DNA from 2 places in the Synechococcus sp. MIT S9507 genome. Region 1 is predicted to be linked to the other one. Evidence: predicted binding sites of a transcription regulator. Region 1 holds the regulator's gene; the other holds the start of a gene.
The links. Region 1 encodes NtcA, which controls nitrogen genes in cyanobacteria. Its sites were predicted from a motif close to GTANCNNNNGNTAC; they were not measured.

Region 1 (8,330 bases):
GTCAGAGTGGTGTCACTGATGTCAGTCCGCGATGACCGACAGCGCTTCAAACTCCGGCCTCACCACATGGCAGAAAAGCATGCTGCTAGCTGCAGCCCTGGTCTTGGCCGTGGGCCTTTTTCTGGTCCGCAACGGTGGTTCGATCGAATCGCCGCTCGATCAGCTCGCCAGGCGTTCCCTGCCGCCGGAAGTGGCTCTCAGCAATGGTCGACCCACGATTCTCGAGTTCTATGCCGACTGGTGTGAGGTCTGCCGCGAAATGGCTCCAGCGATGCTTGAGGTTGAACAACGCCACAGTGCCGATCTGGATGTGGTTCTGGTCAACATCGACAACCCGCGCTGGCTGGACCTGACTGATCGTTACGACGTGACAGGCATTCCTCAGCTGAACCTGTTCTCTGCGGACGGCACCATGCGTGGTCGATCACTCGGCGGCCGCAGTGAAACCGAGCTGGATTCCATTGCAACTGCCTTGATGGACGGCAGCCCACTTCCAGCTTTGGCTGGCTTTGGCAGTACCAGTCCTCTCCCTGAGACGGCCACGAAGGATTCCACCGGCCCACGAAGTCACGCGTAATTCCAGTCATGGCCGACCGAAAAGGCGATGATCAACCCATATCCCGTACCCGAAACCTCAAAACCTCATGGATTCCCGCTTCCGGGTCGAACTGATCGCCGCTACACCCAATCCTCAGCAGAGCGTGTACGCCGGCATGCACCAGGACTACAGCGAAGGTTTCGTGGTGATGGAACGCGACCAGTGGCCGAACGAAACAAGGGCCGGGGAGATTTGCATCAAGCGGTTGCTTGGTGGAATGAAAGGCCATTACGGCCCGCTGGAACATGCCCAGATCGTGCTGAACGTGGGCTGGTTCCCTCATTCGGTGATGCAGCAGGCTCGGACGCACAGGGTCGGGGTGAGTTTTGATGTTCAATCGATGCGCTACACCGGTGAACGCATCTGCCGGGCTGCGGACGGAGAACTGGATCTCGAGGAAGTGTTCTATCTGCGTCCGGTGGGGGAGTACCGAGACCGACTGGGCAAGAAATACACCTACGCCGATGAACAACGATGCATCGATCTGAAACTCTGCCAACAGGCGGCGGAACGCTACCGCGATCTGTTACGGGAAGGCTTCTCAGAAGAACATGCCAGAGGAATTCTGCCCTTTGACTACCGACAGCATTTTGTTGTCAGTTTCAGTCTGCGCGCTTTCCTTCACTTCCTTGACCTGCGCTCCAAACTCGATGCACAACAGGAAATCAGAGAGCTCTGTGATCTGATGTGGCCCCATCTGCAGAGCTGGGCGCCTGAGTTCGCTGACTGGTACGAAAAAAACAGACTGCACAAGGCTCGTCTGGCGCCCTGATCGGGGCGGAACTGACCATTCCTGGCGATTCAAATCTTGGCGAGCGTCACTTTCTCAGGTTGATGTTGATATTTGCCCTGCCGATCGCTGTAGGTGGTGTCACACGGATCACCCTCAAAAAACAGCAGCTGACAGATCCCTTCATTGGCATAAATGCGGCAGTCAGCTCCTGAACTGTTGCTGAATTCGAGTGTGAGATGCCCTTCCCAGCTGGCTTCAGCTGGAGTGGTGTTCACAATGATTCCCAGCCGTGCATAGGTGCTCTTGCCGAGACAGATCACGGTGATATTCGGCGGAACCTTCATCTTTTCCAGAGCCACACCGAGGCCATAGGAATGGGCGGGAAGGATGAAATAGTCACCATCTTCGTCATGGTGAAGCTCAGTGGGCTCAAGGTTGGCAGGATTGAACCGCTTGGGATTCATCACTGTTCCAGGAACATGCTTGAAAATCAGGAATTCCTTAGCTGACAAACGCAGGTCGTACCCGTACGAGGAGCAGCCGAAGCTGAGAACAGGTGAAAGTTTCTGCTCAGGATCCAGATGTCGGATCAAGCCTTTCTGAAAGGGTTCGAGCATGCCCGAGGCAGCCTGTTCAGTGATCCATCGGTCGTTCTTGAGCATCAGAACCCCCTTCGCAGTTCGGTCACTTGATCCGCAAGACCCATGAGAGATTCAGGGATTGACGGTCCTGTGATGATCACATCCATGGAACCAGGGCGTGCTTCCAGGCTGTCGCGCACCTCTTTCTCAACGAGATAACCGAGCGCAATGGCCAATCCGAGTTCATCGAGCACCAACTGATCGAGATCTCCGCAGGCCAGGTGGCGGCTGCAGAGCCGCCAGATCGCCTGCACGGCATCCACTGCCGCAGCGTCAGATGAGCCGACTGGATCCGACAGACATCCCATCACGGCGGGTCTTGTCCACACCATGCGATCACAGAGCGTGATCGCGGCATCAGGGCCCTGGGCGACGCCGCCTTTCAGGAACTGCATCACAGCGACACGACTGCCAAGCCCTGCGGAACGCATGGCCTGACTGAGCACTGTGCCGAAACTGCCTCGATAGGGGGCGGTGTGAACCTGCAACTGCCCTTCCGGGGCCACCAGATGCAGCGGATGCTGAGGCTGGAGTGAGGGCAGTGGGTGCAGGCCGGCACGATTCAGATCCCGATGATCAGCACCGCTCTGCCCACGGGATCGATGGCTGGGGCTCAGGCTTGCGGTCATCTGGGTCGCTTCCGTCGTGGCTGGAATCAAAACAACCCAGCGGAACTTGAATCTAGCGGCGAAAGCGCAAATCACAATCCCTTTGACACCATCCATGGTGTCTCCACTCCAACTGGCAGGCTCAGGATTCCGAGCCGTCTCCCCATGAGCGACACCCAGCGCAACGATGGTCGCCAGCCATCCGATCTCAGAGCTTTCTCGATTGACTGGGATCCCATGGGTTTCGCTCTGAGCTCAGTGATCGTGCGCACTGGACGCACCACCGTGCTCTGCAGCGTCTGCCAGGAAGTCGGCGTCCCACGCTGGAGAAGGGATCAGGGACTGGGGTGGCTGAGCGCCGAATATCGCCTGCTGCCCGGATCCACCCCAGATCGTCAACGCAGAGAACTGATGAAACTGTCAGGACGCACCCAGGAGATCCAGCGTCTGATCGGTCGCAGTCTTCGCGCCGCGATCGACATGAAGGCATTGGGAGAGAACACTCTGCTGATCGACTGCGATGTGATTCAGGCAGATGCAGGGACCAGAACAGCGGCCATCACCGGTGCATGGCTCGCCCTGAAGAAGGCCTGTGAAAGGCTGCTGGCGCAGGGCCGCATCAGCACCAATCCGGTCGTCAACCAGGTGGCGGCAGTCTCTGTAGGCCTGGTCGAGGGGAATCCTCTGCTTGATCTGGACTACAGCGAAGACAGTCGGGCCGATGTGGATCTCAATGTGGTGATGAACAACGCCGGTGATCTGCTGGAGCTGCAGGGGACTGCCGAGGGCGCACCATTCAGTCGCAGGCAGCTCAACAGCCTGCTGGACCTAGCCGAACCAGGGCTCCAGCAACTCATGGCTGCACAACTGAATGCACTGCATGGCGACTGAGCCGGGAGAACCGTGTTCGTTGCTACAGGGTGACCGCGCATCGCTCCTTAACTTCCCCGCATTGATGCGTTGGTCATGGCCGAAGTGATGCGCGGCTTCAGTCGGACCGCTCCCCAGCCTGGGCGATCCGCAGAGACAAGCCTGATCAATGCCCCCAACCCCGCCAGCCGCACCCTGCTGGAAGTGATCCGTGATCTGGAGGGTGCCAGCACCGAAATGGTGGAACGGAACAAAACGATCTTTTTCCCCGGTGACCCTGCCGAGCGCGTGTATCTGATCCGACGAGGCGCTGTGCGTCTATCGAGGGTGTACGAGTCGGGTGAGGAGATCACCGTTGCCCTGTTGAGAGAAAACAGCCTGTTCGGTGTTCTCTCACTGCTCACCGGACATCGATCCGATCGCTTTTATCACTCCGTGGCCTTCACCAGGGTGGAAATGGTGACGGCACCAGCCAGCTCCGTGCGCCAGGCGATCGAAGCGGACACCAGCGTGGGATTGCTATTGCTCCAGGGTCTCTCCAGCAGAATTCTTCAGACAGAAACCATGATTGAGACCCTCACACACCGGGACATGTCCTCCCGTCTGGTGAGTTTTCTGCTTGTTCTCTGCAGGGACTTCGGCATGCCTGGATCCCAGGGCATCACCATTGACCTGCGCCTGTCTCATCAGGCCATCGCTGAAGCGATCGGATCCACACGCGTGACCATCACACGCCTGCTCGGGGATCTACGCAATTCAGGCCTAGTCGAAATTGACCGCAAGAAGATCACCGTTCTTGATCCGATTGCACTGGCCAAGCGTTTCAGTTAACCCCTCGACAGGTGAAAATGGGCAGCATTCCGGCGGCCCGCCGCATGTTTGACCGACCGTGACCGGCTGGCTTCTGCTGCTGTCCCTGCTGATCCTCGGCGGGGTGCTCTCCACCCTTGGCGATCGACTCGGCTCAAGGGTCGGCAAAGCGCGACTGAGCCTGTTCGGTCTTCGCCCACGTCAAACCGCTGTGGTGATCACTGTGCTCACGGGGAGCCTGATCAGTGCCCTTTCGCTCGGGCTGATGCTTCTGGTGAGCCGCCAGCTGCGCGTTGGTCTGTTTGAACTCAATGATCTCGAAGCTCGTCTGCGCAGCAGCCGCTCTGATCTGAAGGGAAGCCGCAAAGCTCAGCGAAAGGCCCGTGAGCAACTCGAAGAAGCTCGTGCCGATGAAATCAAAGCCAGAAAAATTCTGGCTGATGCCCAGGCACGGGCCAGCAAGCTGCGCAGCACACTTCAACCCCTGCAGGAACAGACTCGGCGACTGGAGGCGGAACGGCGGAGACTCAGCCAGGACGTCCGCAACCGCGATGCTGAAATCCAGCGAACCGATGATGAACTGAACGCTGTACGCGAACGGATCAGCTCCGGTGAAGCGGAGCTTCAGTTGCTTGAGGAGAACCTGCTGGCGCTGCGTCGGGGAGATGTGGCCATCAGCAGTGGTCAGCCACTTGCCACTGTCACACTCAAGCTGGATCGTCCAGATCAAGCCCGGCAGGTGATTGACCAGGTGCTGAGGGAAGCCAATCTTCAGGCCTTTCAGAAGGTTCTGCCTGGACAATCGCCGGATCGCCAGATCATCCTCGTGCCGCGCCAGGACATTGAACGGTTGGAAAAAGCCATCCGCAAACCTGGCACCTGGGTGGTGCTGCTGCGCTCAGCGGCGAATGTGCTGCGAGGAGAGAGCGTGGTTTACGCCTTTCCGGATGTGCGGCCCAATGTGGCCATCACCGTCGCAGGGGAAACCCTTGCCAAGACAGCTCTTGCCAGCCAGGAGACCAAACCGGAAGAGGTGCGAAACCGGGTCAACCTGCTGCTGGCTTCCACGCTGGCGGAAGTACGCCGACGGGGATCTCTCAGCCAGGGGCTTCAGTTTGACGCCAACGCCGTCAACAGACTTGCTCAGCAGCTGACCGAGCGGCGCGGAGGCCGTGTTGAACTCGAGGCTGTGGCCTTGCGTCGCAGTGAAACAGCCGATCCCATCGCCATCGAGCTGCGTCCGAGCAAACCGCTGCGCCCGGCATCAACGTTCCAGGACGACATCCAGTGAGCAGGATCGTGTCGGTTGACCCCGGGCGCAGCAAATGTGGCCTGGTCCTGGTCGACAGTGACAGCAACTGCGTGATCGAGGGGAAAGTTGTTGCCACTGAGGGAGTACACGACATCCTTGAGATCTGGAGCAAGCTGGCACCCATAGAACTCCTGGTGCTGGGGAACGGCACTGCCAGCGAAAGCCTCAGGAACCAGCTTCCTGCAGATCTAGCCATCAAGCTGGTGGATGAGCGTGGCACCACACTTCAAGCACGCAAGCGCTACTGGCAACTTTGGCCTCCGAAGGGATGGCGACGATTGTTACCGAGAGGGTTGCTGTTACCGCCCGTCCAACTGGATGCCGTTGCGGCCCTGGTGATTCTTGAATCCGATCTCGGCCGGATCATCGATTGGCCTGGACCAGCCCCGTTCAGAAACGGGCACGAACAGTGAAGCTGTAGTCGCCGCCGGCCTCCAGCCTGTAATCGGATTTCACAAGGAAGCGAAGCAGTGCGTCCTGAATCAATGCTCTGCCCAGAGAGGGCTCAACGCTCAGCTCACCCCGTTCAAACAACCAATGAAATGTCCAGATGAATCCGCCAGCCTGCACCTCTCCCTGAAGACACTTGTCTCGGAAGCTGTGATGATGCACCCGCAGATGCGCCGTGGTGACAGGCAGAGGTGCCATCAGGCCTGTTCGCCATCAACAGCAGGAGACAGATTCACCGCATTGATGGCATTTCCAGCCCGATCCAGTCCTTGTCGCTGAATGTGATCGAGACCCGACAACACTTCGCGCAGCACGTTCTGAAGCAGAGGTTCCTCAGAACGGTTGAACTGTCCAAGCACATGAGACACCGTACGGGCACGGCGTTCCTCAGGATTGCGACCTGGCGCACCAATGCCAATTCGAAGTCGGGCGAAATCCTGAGTGCCCAGATGCTGGATGGTGCTCTTCAGACCGTTATGTCCTCCTGCACCACCACTGGCTCGAAGGCGCAGCCGTCCTAGAGGCAGATCCATGTCGTCAACGAGCACGATCAGCTGGTCGATCTCCAGATCAAACCAGTCCAATGCTGCTCGAATTGAACGACCACTGTCATTCATATAGGTCTGTGGCATCAACAGTCTGAGTCGATCGCTGCCGTACCCGACATCAGCCAGATCTCCCTGAAGCTTGGACATCGGCTTGAAACGACCACCTTCTCGAGTTGTGAGCAGCTCCAAAGCCATGAACCCGACGTTGTGCCGGGTTGAAGCATATTTTTCACCGGGATTACCCAGACCGACCACCAGACGGAGGCCTCCTCGATTGATCACCGATCAGTCCTCAGAAGCCTTGGTCGTTGTCGCGGAATCCGGGGGAGAGGTAGGTGGAAGTTCCTCAGGATCCGCCATCGCTTTGCTGATCTCTCGCTCGAATTCCTTGGAAGCAGTCTGAAAACCCTTGAGAGTCTTTCCAAGTGTCCGCCCGAATTCAGGCAGACGTTTGGGACCGAACACCAGGAGCGCAACAGCTCCGATGACGGCCATCTCAGGGAGTCCGATGCCGAAGATGTTCATGGAGGTGACCAGCGGACGGGATCAGGCGCCACCATTCCAGTTCACGTTGATTCCCTCGAGGATCAGCTACTGGTTGTAGAGCTGAAGAATCACCAGCAGAAAAACCAGAAACAGCACCATGAAGATGCCCATGACAGGAGTGGTCCCCCAGCCGGGAACAACCTTGCCGTACTCGGAGTTGAGAGGACGGAGCAGATCGCCCAAACGAGTGCGTTGTGCCATAGCGGCCCTGAGGTCTCGGGTGAAGTTCAGCCCCGATACTGTAGTGGTCCCGACCCTGAAGAGGGTCGATCCTGTCGAGAGATGTGATGGAAAGCTCCTCCCCGGCGCTGTCGGTGTCGATCGCGATGTTGACCGCTCTGCTTGGACTCACCGGTTTTGGTGTGTACATATCGTTTGGACCACCGTCGAAGCGGTTGGATGATCCGTTTGACGATCACGACGACTGAGGAATCAATCGAATCTCCTGCAGCGCTCCTGGAGGAATCACGATGGATTGCCGACCATCCCGGATTCTCCAGCCCTCATCCGCTGGTGTCCAGCTGACTCTTGCGCCTCCGGGGTTCAGCAGCTGGATCAGAACCGCACCTATGACGTCAGGGTCGGCCGTGTCCTCTCGAATCGAAACCGGCACCAGTGATCCTGGAAGAGCAGGAAATCCGCGCCAGCGAGCCTGTAGATCAACGGGTCCAAGCCAACCAGGTTCCCGGAAATGAATTGCCGCCTGGGCAAGACCATCCAGGTACCAACCTTTCAAGACAGGCATCAGAGCGAGGCGGTGACGATGTCGACGCTGATCTGCCGATGGATCAGGCCAGGTAGGCCCGCGAAGCAAGGAGATTCCGAGATGCTGTGCCCCGGCATCAACGCCCTGAGGGCCATCAAGCAGTACCCCCAGACCTCCACCTGGAGCTGCATTTTCACTGGCAAGCCAGGAGATCACTGGCACCTCCCAACGGGCCTTTTCACCGGGCGTCGAAGCCACAGCAGGTCGCTCGATCACACCGCCGCTGGTGTCCGCGGCCCAGCGCACCGCTGGCCTTGCGAGAGGGCAGACCATGCGAAGCAGTTCATGGGTCTGACACCAGTCGATGGTCAGTTGCAGTTCAACAGCTGGACTGTCGGCTCGCAGGATCACGTGCATGCGCATCGCGCTGCTCCCGATCAAGCAACGCAGCACGACCCTTGCCACGAGCGGGCCCTGCTCCACAAGCTCCGGTTGCCAGTCGGCATCA
Region 2 (8,330 bases), 400 kb from region 1:
TCGCTGCCTCGCCGGAGTGGCCAACGGCACGTTCATCTTCGTTCTGCCTGGATCACAGGATGCCGTCACCACAGCCTGGGAGAAACTGATCTCAGCCCAGCTGAACAGCGAAACCCGCCCCTGCAATCTGGCGCAGCTCAAATCAAGGCTTAAGGAATCCGCAGATCAGCCACCAAGCTGACCATCAGAACGGGATCGGCATGGTGACATCGGCCGGCCGCGGGGCACAGGATTTCACCTGCTCATTCACCACATCTCCAACCACAATCACGGAGGGCGAGGCAAAGCCTTCACTGCGGGTGCGCGCAGCAACGTCTGAAAGAGTCGCCTTGAGACAACGTTGCCCGGCCACAGTCCCCTGCTGAATCACAGCCACAGGGGTCTCAGCACTGAGACCACCTGCCTCCAGCTCAGCGGCGATCTTCGGAAGGTTGTGCAGACCCATGTAGATGACCAGACCATCACTGGCTGTAGCCAGTGAGCGCCAATTCACACTGGGGCGTCGCTTGTCGATCTCCTCATGACCGGTCACAAAGGTGACGGATGAGCCGGCACGACGATGGGTCACAGGAATCCCTGCGTACGCGGGTGCAGCGATTCCAGCGGTCACCCCAGGCACAACCTGAACGGAAACACCATGTTTCACCAGATGCGCAGCTTCCTCGCCACCGCGTCCGAACAGAAAGGGATCTCCGCCCTTGAGGCGCACAATGCAGCGGTGGCGAGCTGCAAGCTTCACCAGCACCGCATTCGTACTGGGCTGCGGAACTGAGTGATGCCCACGCCGCTTGCCCACGAAATGGCGCTCACAGTGCTCGGGCACCAGATCAAGAACCTCGCGAGGAACAAGAGAGTCGTAAACCAGTGCATCACAGCATCCCAGCAGGCGATGGGCCCTCACAGTGAGTAAATCCGGATCTCCAGGGCCTGCACCGACGAGATAGACGGTCCCGATGGGTTCAGCAGTCGTCACGGCAGAGCGGCAAGCAAGTCGATCAGGCCCTGACGAATCAGAGCCAGATCAAGCAGCGGTGGAAGACCTCCAGCCTCGCTCAGTGCCTCCGTCATGCGATTGGGGGCAAGCGCAAGCATCAGTGGGTCAGCCTCGGGATGGCTTTTCTGATAGTCAGACCAATCGTCGAAGGACAGCAGCGGCAGCCCCATGCGCTCAGACAACTCGAGCAGGAAACTGTCAGCTTCTTCGGAACTCAATGGGTGATGAACCAGCACTGAGCTCTGGGAAGCAAAGGGCTGAAGCGCTTCAGCCACGAGAGCCCACCAACATTGCCAAGACCCAAGGAAAGGAAGCAAATCGACATCCGCACCTTCTCGCTGCATGCGCTGTCTGATCTCAAGCACATCCGCACGCGCATGCGATCCCGGCCATAACAACAAAGGCACCAACCAACTGGCCTGTTCTGGACTCACAGGTGGAGTATCGGCAGTCAGCACTTCCAGCTGCACAGGAGCCTGACGACGCTGCTGGAGGGACTTCTGCAGCTCAATCAATGATTCGGGAACGACGCCGCCTGAGCGTCCATGCACAACCAACCTGATCGCTCGCTGACAACGAAGATCATCGTTCCGTAGCAATGGCCACGGATCAAAGGTCGAACTGACTGTTGTCATCGATGGATCGTCATTGCTCCTGCTGCCATGTCTCGCCGTCGATCCATTGATCGCACTGTCTCTGAAGGTCGGTTCCGACGAGACTCCACCGATCAAAGCTATCGCTCGGAAAGGGCTCACCGTCATTGGCATACCGATGACAGACGCAGCAGCAGCAGCAGAGACGCCCGGTTCCAAAGTGAGCTCGACCGGGATTTCGCCGCCATGAAACGCGTCTGGCAGATGCTTCGCTACGGGGCGATCCGAATGATTGGCGAAGTTGGACGTCAATACTGAGTCCGCGAAAGGCAGCCTTCTAGGGCTCCGCCGGGCGGATGAGATGTAGCCACAGTCACCAATTCGTCCATCCCATTTGAAATAAACAGTCAGCTGGGGAAATTGTTCAATCCACTACCGACAGACCCCTGACAAGCCTCTTAACTGCTGTAAAAGCGCTCACCTTCTTTTTGAAGCGCAGGTCATCTTGACCCTTTGATTGATCTACAGCAATTCATGATCAATCATTTGCCCCTCGCTGAACAAGATCATGACGATTAGCTCTCCTTCCAGGCCTTATCTGGATGGCAAGAAGCTTAATAAGATTGAACAGAACAAGTCGGCCAAAGATGGCCTGCTGGTTGGTAGTGAAATTGAGAAGTTTGCTGAAATGGGCTGGGAGCAGGTTGATGAAACCGATCTTCAACTGCGCTTGAAATGGTATGGAATGTTTTGGCGTCCAAAAACGCCAGGCAAATTCATGCTGCGCCTGCGGGTTCCCAACGGTGTACTCTCTGCCCAACAGTTACGCGTCATCGGCTCCATTGTTGAACGCTATGGCGAAAACGGCAGCTGTGACATCACCACCAGGCAGAACTTGCAACTGAGAGGAGTGCTTCTTGGCGACCTGCCGGAAATCCTCAAGCGGCTTGAAGAAGCTGATCTGAGTACGATCCAGTCGGGTTTTGATAATCCCCGCAATGTCACCGGAAACCCAATTGCTGGAATTGATCCACAGGAAATCCTCGATACCAGACCTTACACAGATGAACTAGAAAACTTTTTAACCAATCACCGCAAAGGCAATCCTGAATACTCCAATCTCCCCAGAAAGTGGAATACGGCAGTTGCCGGTGCAAAAGACAATTTCCTTCTTCACAACGACATTGCCTTCCATCCGGTCGAAAAAGATGGCGTAATGGGTTTCGGTGTGTGGATTGGTGGCATTCTTTCATCACAGATGAATGCCTACGCCATCCCCCTGAATGCCTGGGTCAAGCCAGATGAAATTTGCCGGCTGACCGATACGGTAATTCGGCTCTGGAGAGATAACGGAGAGCGCAACAAGCGCCCGAAAGGACGATTCAGAATGTATCTCGATGAAGTTGGCCACGACAACTTCCGCAAACAGGTTGAAGAACAGTTCGGACCGTTAACACCCGATCCCGGGTCTGTCTTTGACACCACACCCCGATCGCACTACGGCATTCACCCGCAGAAACAGGAAGGGTTGGTCTTTGCTGGGCTCCACGTTCCTGTTGGTCGCCTGACAGCGCAGGATCTTCATGATCTGGCAACGGCGAGCATCACCTACGGAAGTGGAGAAGTGCGGCTCACTGAAGATCAGAACGTGATCATTGTTGGACTACCGCAAGCACAGGTCGAAGCGTTTGAAAACGATCCCCTGCTCGAACGATTTCCGCTCAAGCCTGGTGCGATTTCGGCTGGCACCGTGTCATGCACAGGAAGCACCTATTGCGGATTCGCACTGACCAACACCAAAGATCAAGCCTTGGCCGCTGCCAAAGAGCTCGATCAGGAGCTTGATCTGCCAGAAGAACTGAAAATTCACTGGACAGGTTGCCCCAACAGCTGCGGGCAGGCCTACATGGGTGCAATCGGCCTGACAGGCGCCAAAGCCAAGAACAGTGAGGGCAAAACAGATGATGGCTACACGATGACCCTTGGTGGATCACAGGGACCCAATCCAACGGTGGGTGAATTGCATCAGAAGGCCATTCCGGCCGAAAACATTAAAGAGGTTCTGCGCGACGTGCTGATTGAACGGTTCGGTGCCAAACCACGAACCAAAGGTTGAAACAGGTGCAGAGATCAGTCGTTTTGCCGTGTTGGTGCTGACTTTTTGAGGCCATCACAGCCAAACCAATCATTCAACAAATTTACATCGTTATTTGTATGTCTAGCAACAGCGATTTTTTCTCAAGACTGGTCAACTGGTTTTCGAAAGCTGGTCAAGACAAACAACCGATTTCACGGGCTGAGCATCAGCAGGATGCGTTTTCCAGATTCATGAACAAGATCAGCGGCTAACTGTTGATCTCAGGACTCGATCAACTGCTTCATTTCTTCTTAACCGCATTGAACTCATGAGTGTGACTGCTTCACAGATGGACTACGTCCTACCCAATGAACTTGTCGACGGCATGATCGGCGCCGGCGGCAAAAAATCCACCGTCAGCGTCAAAAACCTCTTGCTCAGGGGATTTTATTCGGGAGCGATCCTTGGCCTGGCCGTGATCCTTGCACTCACAGTAGGGCTCAAAAGTGGACAACCATGGTTGGGCTCGCTGCTCTTCCCATTCGGTTTCGCCAGCATTGTCTTGTTTGGCATGGAGTTGGTCACAGGTAACTTTGCTCTTCTGCCAATGGCCACCTGGGCAGGGAAAAGCACCTGGAGTGCAACCTTTCGAAACTGGGGTTGGGTGTGGCTCGGCAACTGGATCGGAACTGCAGTTGTGGCAGTTCTGATGGCAATCAGCCTGACCAGCGGAGGAACTGTCGATCCTGCATCAGCTGCTGAAGGTGGAGGAATGTGGCAACAGGTGGCAGCAAAAATCATCGCGTTGAATAAAACCAACGTTGTTGTCAAATATGAGAATCTTCAGTCAATGGGATTCTTCCTGGCCATTATTCGAGGTTTGATCGCAAACTGGCTGGTGTGCCTCGGTGTGACCATGGCCCTGGTCAGTAAAAGTGTGCCTGGAAAGATTCTGGCTTGCTGGCTACCCATTACAGCGTTCCAATCAATGGGGATGGAGCACATTGTGGTCAACCAGTTTCTGCACACCGCCGGGCCAATCCTCGGATCTGGAGTTCCCTTCTGGAAATGCATTTTCTGGAACTTCCTGCCCGTCACCATTGGCAACATCATTGGCGGCATGGTGTTCATCGGCATGCTCTTTTACAGCACCTACCGCACCAACATCGAAAACGTGCTGCCAAGTGAACATGATGACAAACTGGAACGTGAACTGGCCGCTGAGCTTGGCGCCCGTTGATTGACATCTGTGTCTTTACCCGAGAATGAAGCCGTTCTCTGGGAACGGCTTTCAAAATCACGACGTGCTCCATTGGAGCCCGAGTGGCTGGGGGAGGTTTACTCTCCCAGCTTTTCAGTTGAGCTTCGCCGTGCACTCTGCGAAAAACTTGGAATGCTGGCTGAACAAGGCTGGCCAATCATTGAACGATTGATTAAGCAGCATGGAGCATTCCCTGATCTTGTTCTGGCCGCCGGACTGTGCCACCAGCAAGGAGCGAGGGACTGGCTGCTTGATCAACTGAAAAACAGCTCCGAATTCGCTGAAGTCAACCTCTGCATCCTTGAGGCATTGTCTTGCTGGGGTGCAGATGTTCCAGAACATGTGGTGAAGGAGTGTTTGCATCACCCCGGACAACATCATCGCTTGGCGGGCTTGCAGTTAGTTGGCTTCCGCGCCCACAGCCTGAGCGACGAGGAATTACTCGTGTTGTGTAATGAACCCCTCAACGATTTCAGGGATCCAGTGGTGATCGCCGCGATTCGGGTGTTGCAACGCAGGGATGGGGCAGCGATCAGTGAACGCCTATCGAATCTGTGCAAAACCGGATCCGACCATGTCGCTGCCGCTGCGTTCCGGGCCCTGGGCTGCATCGCAACTCCGATCAGTCAACGTTGCCTGAAAGAGCTCAGTCAAACCCTCAGTAGTGAATCACGCAAACAATTGGCCTGCCAACAGCTGCAACAGCAATTTCGAAGCTGAACAAACAAAAGCCCGACTGATGTCGGGCTTGAAAGGTTGATGACACTTCTTCGATAAAAACCAGAAAGTGGAATCACCACTTTTTGTATGGAAGGAACTTTCCGCACATCGTAATCTGTACACGTTCACCCTTCGGATCTTCAATTTTGTCCACATCCAGGGTGAAATCGATAGCACTCATAATTCCATCTCCAAACTTTTCCTGAATCACATCCTTCAGCGGCATGCCATACACCTGCATGATCTCGTAAAAGCGATAGATCAGGGGATCGGTTGGGATCACGGGCTCCAGACTGCCTTTGGTCGGAAACTCCTGAATCGCAGCTGTGATTGCAGGGTCCAACGACAACAGGGACGCCAGCTTCTCCGCCTCATCAGCAGAGGCTGTGGCCTGTCCATAGAACAGAGAAGCAATCCAGACCTCATCGAGCCCAAGAGCTGCCTCAAGATCCGCGAAACTCATCCCTTTCGCTTTTTTGGCAGCCATCAACGAAGCGGTCAATGTGCTCGGCGATGGGGCCGCCAGTGATGGCGTGGACACAGACGAAACAGTCATAAAAAATACTGAAATCCAGACGACACTGTCGCGTCTTGCACCAGGAAACAGCTACAAAGACAACCAAAACAGAAACCCATTTTGGATGCATTAACTACATCTCGATGGATCCAGAACTGCTGTATTGGATCCACTGAACGTGTGATTGATGAACACTTTTTTTCGCACACTCGCCACACTGCTGAATCGCCAAAACCACAACTCAGACGTCAAAACAAGTATGGTGCTAGAGCGGCTCTATTACGCCGATGGTCGCCATAACCCCAGCCACCCTAAACATGGACGCTTCGAAGGGCTTTCGATGCTCGCGTGAAGCGATCGGTAGCAATCGCTACCCCTAAAAGTGACCTCTCTGCAGAACACTGCATGAAGCGTTGGTATGGCCCTTGACAAGCACTGTCTGCAACGGCCGCGAACGCTTCAAACAGCATCTCCGCAAAATCGGGAGCGGCGAACACACCAGCAAAGGCTTGAGCCGAGAGGAAGCCGCAGATGCTTTGGCACTCATGCTCAGGGAGGAGGCCACGCCAGCACAGATTGGTGCTTTCCTGATTGCTCATCGCATTCGCCGGCCGGAGCCCCAGGAGCTCACCGGCATGCTCGACACCTATCGATCGTTGGGGCCCGTTGTTCACAGTCCTCCGGCTCAGAGAAGACCGCTCTGCTTCGGCATGCCATTTGACGGTCGGACCAGAACGGCGCCCATTTACCCACTCACCAGCCTGGCACTGGTGGCTTGCGGTCAACCGGTCGTCCTGCAGGGGGGTGACCGCATGCCGATCAAATACGGCATCACAGCCCTCGATCTGTTCCGCCTTCTGGATCTGAATCTGGGTGGACTGCCCCTGAGCGCTGTTCAGGAAGGGTTCAACACACATGGCTTCGCACTCATCCATCAACCGGATCATTTCGCCATCGCCGAAACGCTGATTGATTACCGCGAGCAGCTGGGTAAACGGCCTCCTGTGGCCAGCCTCGAGCTTCTGTGGACAGCCCACCAGGGAGATCACCTTCTTGTGAGTGGGTTTGTGCACCCACCAACCGAGAGCCGGGCCTGGGAAGCACTCAGGCTCGCCGGCGAAACCGACCTGCTCACTGTGAAAGGCCTGGAAGGAGGAACAGATCTTCCCATCGGTCGGGCCTGCATCACAGCCCGAGTCCGCGATGGACGGGCTGAACGTCTGATCCTTCACCCCCGCGATCATGGATGCCACAACGCAGACCTGGAATGGTCGTCGGAAAGCACCTGGAAGAGACAAGCCATCGAAGCGCTCAGAAACCGTGGTCCCCTGAGCGAAGCCCTGCGCTGGAACGCAGGTGCCTATCTCTGGAACGCTGGCCTGAGCGACAATCTCGATTCGGGCATTGCGATGGCCACCACCGCGCTCGAGCAAGGTCGAGCACTGGATCAGCTTGATCAGCTGCGCAGCTTGCCCAGTGCTTTGTGCATCCGGTAGCGCTCAAAGGGCACTCCAGCAATCGTGATCGTTTCCGGAGCAACGAGGCTCCAGCCATAGCGCTCAAACAACGGACGACTGAACTGACTGGCTTCGGTGCGCAGAGATCTGACGCCGTCAACGATCGCATCAGCTTCAAGTCTCTCGAGGAGCGCTTTGCCATGGCCCTGACGTGCAGCACGGCCCCGGCAATAGAGAAGGGCAAGTCGATCCATCGGATAACGCATCGCAAAAGCGGCATCCTCACCACTGATCCAGCCCGAGCCCTGCTTCAGGGTTTGATCCAGCACACCCGGCAACCAGGCGAGTGCTGCCCACGACTTCACCTGCTGATCCGAATACAGCTGTGGGGCCTGACTCTCGATGGCATCGGCATAGATCTCCCTGAGAAGGATCTCGTCCGCTGGAAGGATCAAACGCAGGGCCATGGCCGATGCCTATGGGAATGTGAGTCTCACCTGCCCAGCGGCTGCCTTGCAGCGACCACGCATTCCAACCCTGCTCAGCGCCTTTCTGACGCTGCTCAATGACCGACTCAGCGAAAGCATTTTTCTGCCATTACTGCCTTTTCTGCTCGAAGACTTCAGCAGCGATGGCAGCACGGTGGGACTTCTCTCAGGCACCTACGCAATCTCACAGTTCGCCGTTGCTCCCTTGATCGGCGCCCTCAGT

Region 2: a site for NtcA is predicted at 6,523-6,536, ahead of SIB83_RS07455 (anthranilate phosphoribosyltransferase family protein). Genes of this name have one in related genera too.

The regions. Positions count from the first base shown of each region.
Region 1 is NZ_CP138970.1:1,025,154-1,033,483, forward strand. Features, by position in the region: gene SIB83_RS05550 (thioredoxin domain-containing protein) at 32-577, shown strand; gene thyX (FAD-dependent thymidylate synthase) at 645-1,370, shown strand; gene dcd (dCTP deaminase) at 1,400-1,993, opposite strand; gene SIB83_RS05565 (cob(I)yrinic acid a,c-diamide adenosyltransferase) at 1,993-2,601, opposite strand; gene rph (ribonuclease PH) at 2,746-3,471, shown strand; gene ntcA (global nitrogen regulator NtcA) at 3,547-4,281, shown strand; gene SIB83_RS05580 (DUF3084 domain-containing protein) at 4,340-5,551, shown strand; gene SIB83_RS05585 (resolvase) at 5,548-5,985, shown strand; gene SIB83_RS05590 (DUF3146 family protein) at 5,963-6,220, opposite strand; gene pth (aminoacyl-tRNA hydrolase) at 6,220-6,849, opposite strand; gene SIB83_RS05600 (TatA/E family twin arginine-targeting protein translocase) at 6,856-7,095, opposite strand; gene psbH (photosystem II reaction center phosphoprotein PsbH) at 7,162-7,317, opposite strand; gene psbN (photosystem II protein N) at 7,404-7,544, shown strand; gene SIB83_RS05615 (alpha-mannosidase) at 7,532-8,330, opposite strand, start outside.
Region 2 is NZ_CP138970.1:1,422,353-1,430,682, reverse strand. Features, by position in the region: gene moaB (molybdenum cofactor biosynthesis protein B) at 1-181, shown strand, start outside; gene cobA (uroporphyrinogen-III C-methyltransferase) at 185-973, opposite strand; gene SIB83_RS07485 (DNA mismatch repair protein MutS) at 970-1,629, opposite strand; gene SIB83_RS07480 (hypothetical protein) at 1,657-1,905, shown strand; gene SIB83_RS07475 (ferredoxin--nitrite reductase) at 2,156-3,703, shown strand; gene SIB83_RS07470 (formate/nitrite transporter family protein) at 4,014-4,904, shown strand; gene SIB83_RS07465 (HEAT repeat domain-containing protein) at 4,914-5,645, shown strand; gene cynS (cyanase) at 5,719-6,171, opposite strand; gene SIB83_RS07455 (anthranilate phosphoribosyltransferase family protein) at 6,588-7,658, shown strand; gene SIB83_RS07450 (N-acetyltransferase family protein) at 7,619-8,086, opposite strand; gene SIB83_RS07445 (MFS transporter) at 8,085-8,330, shown strand, end outside.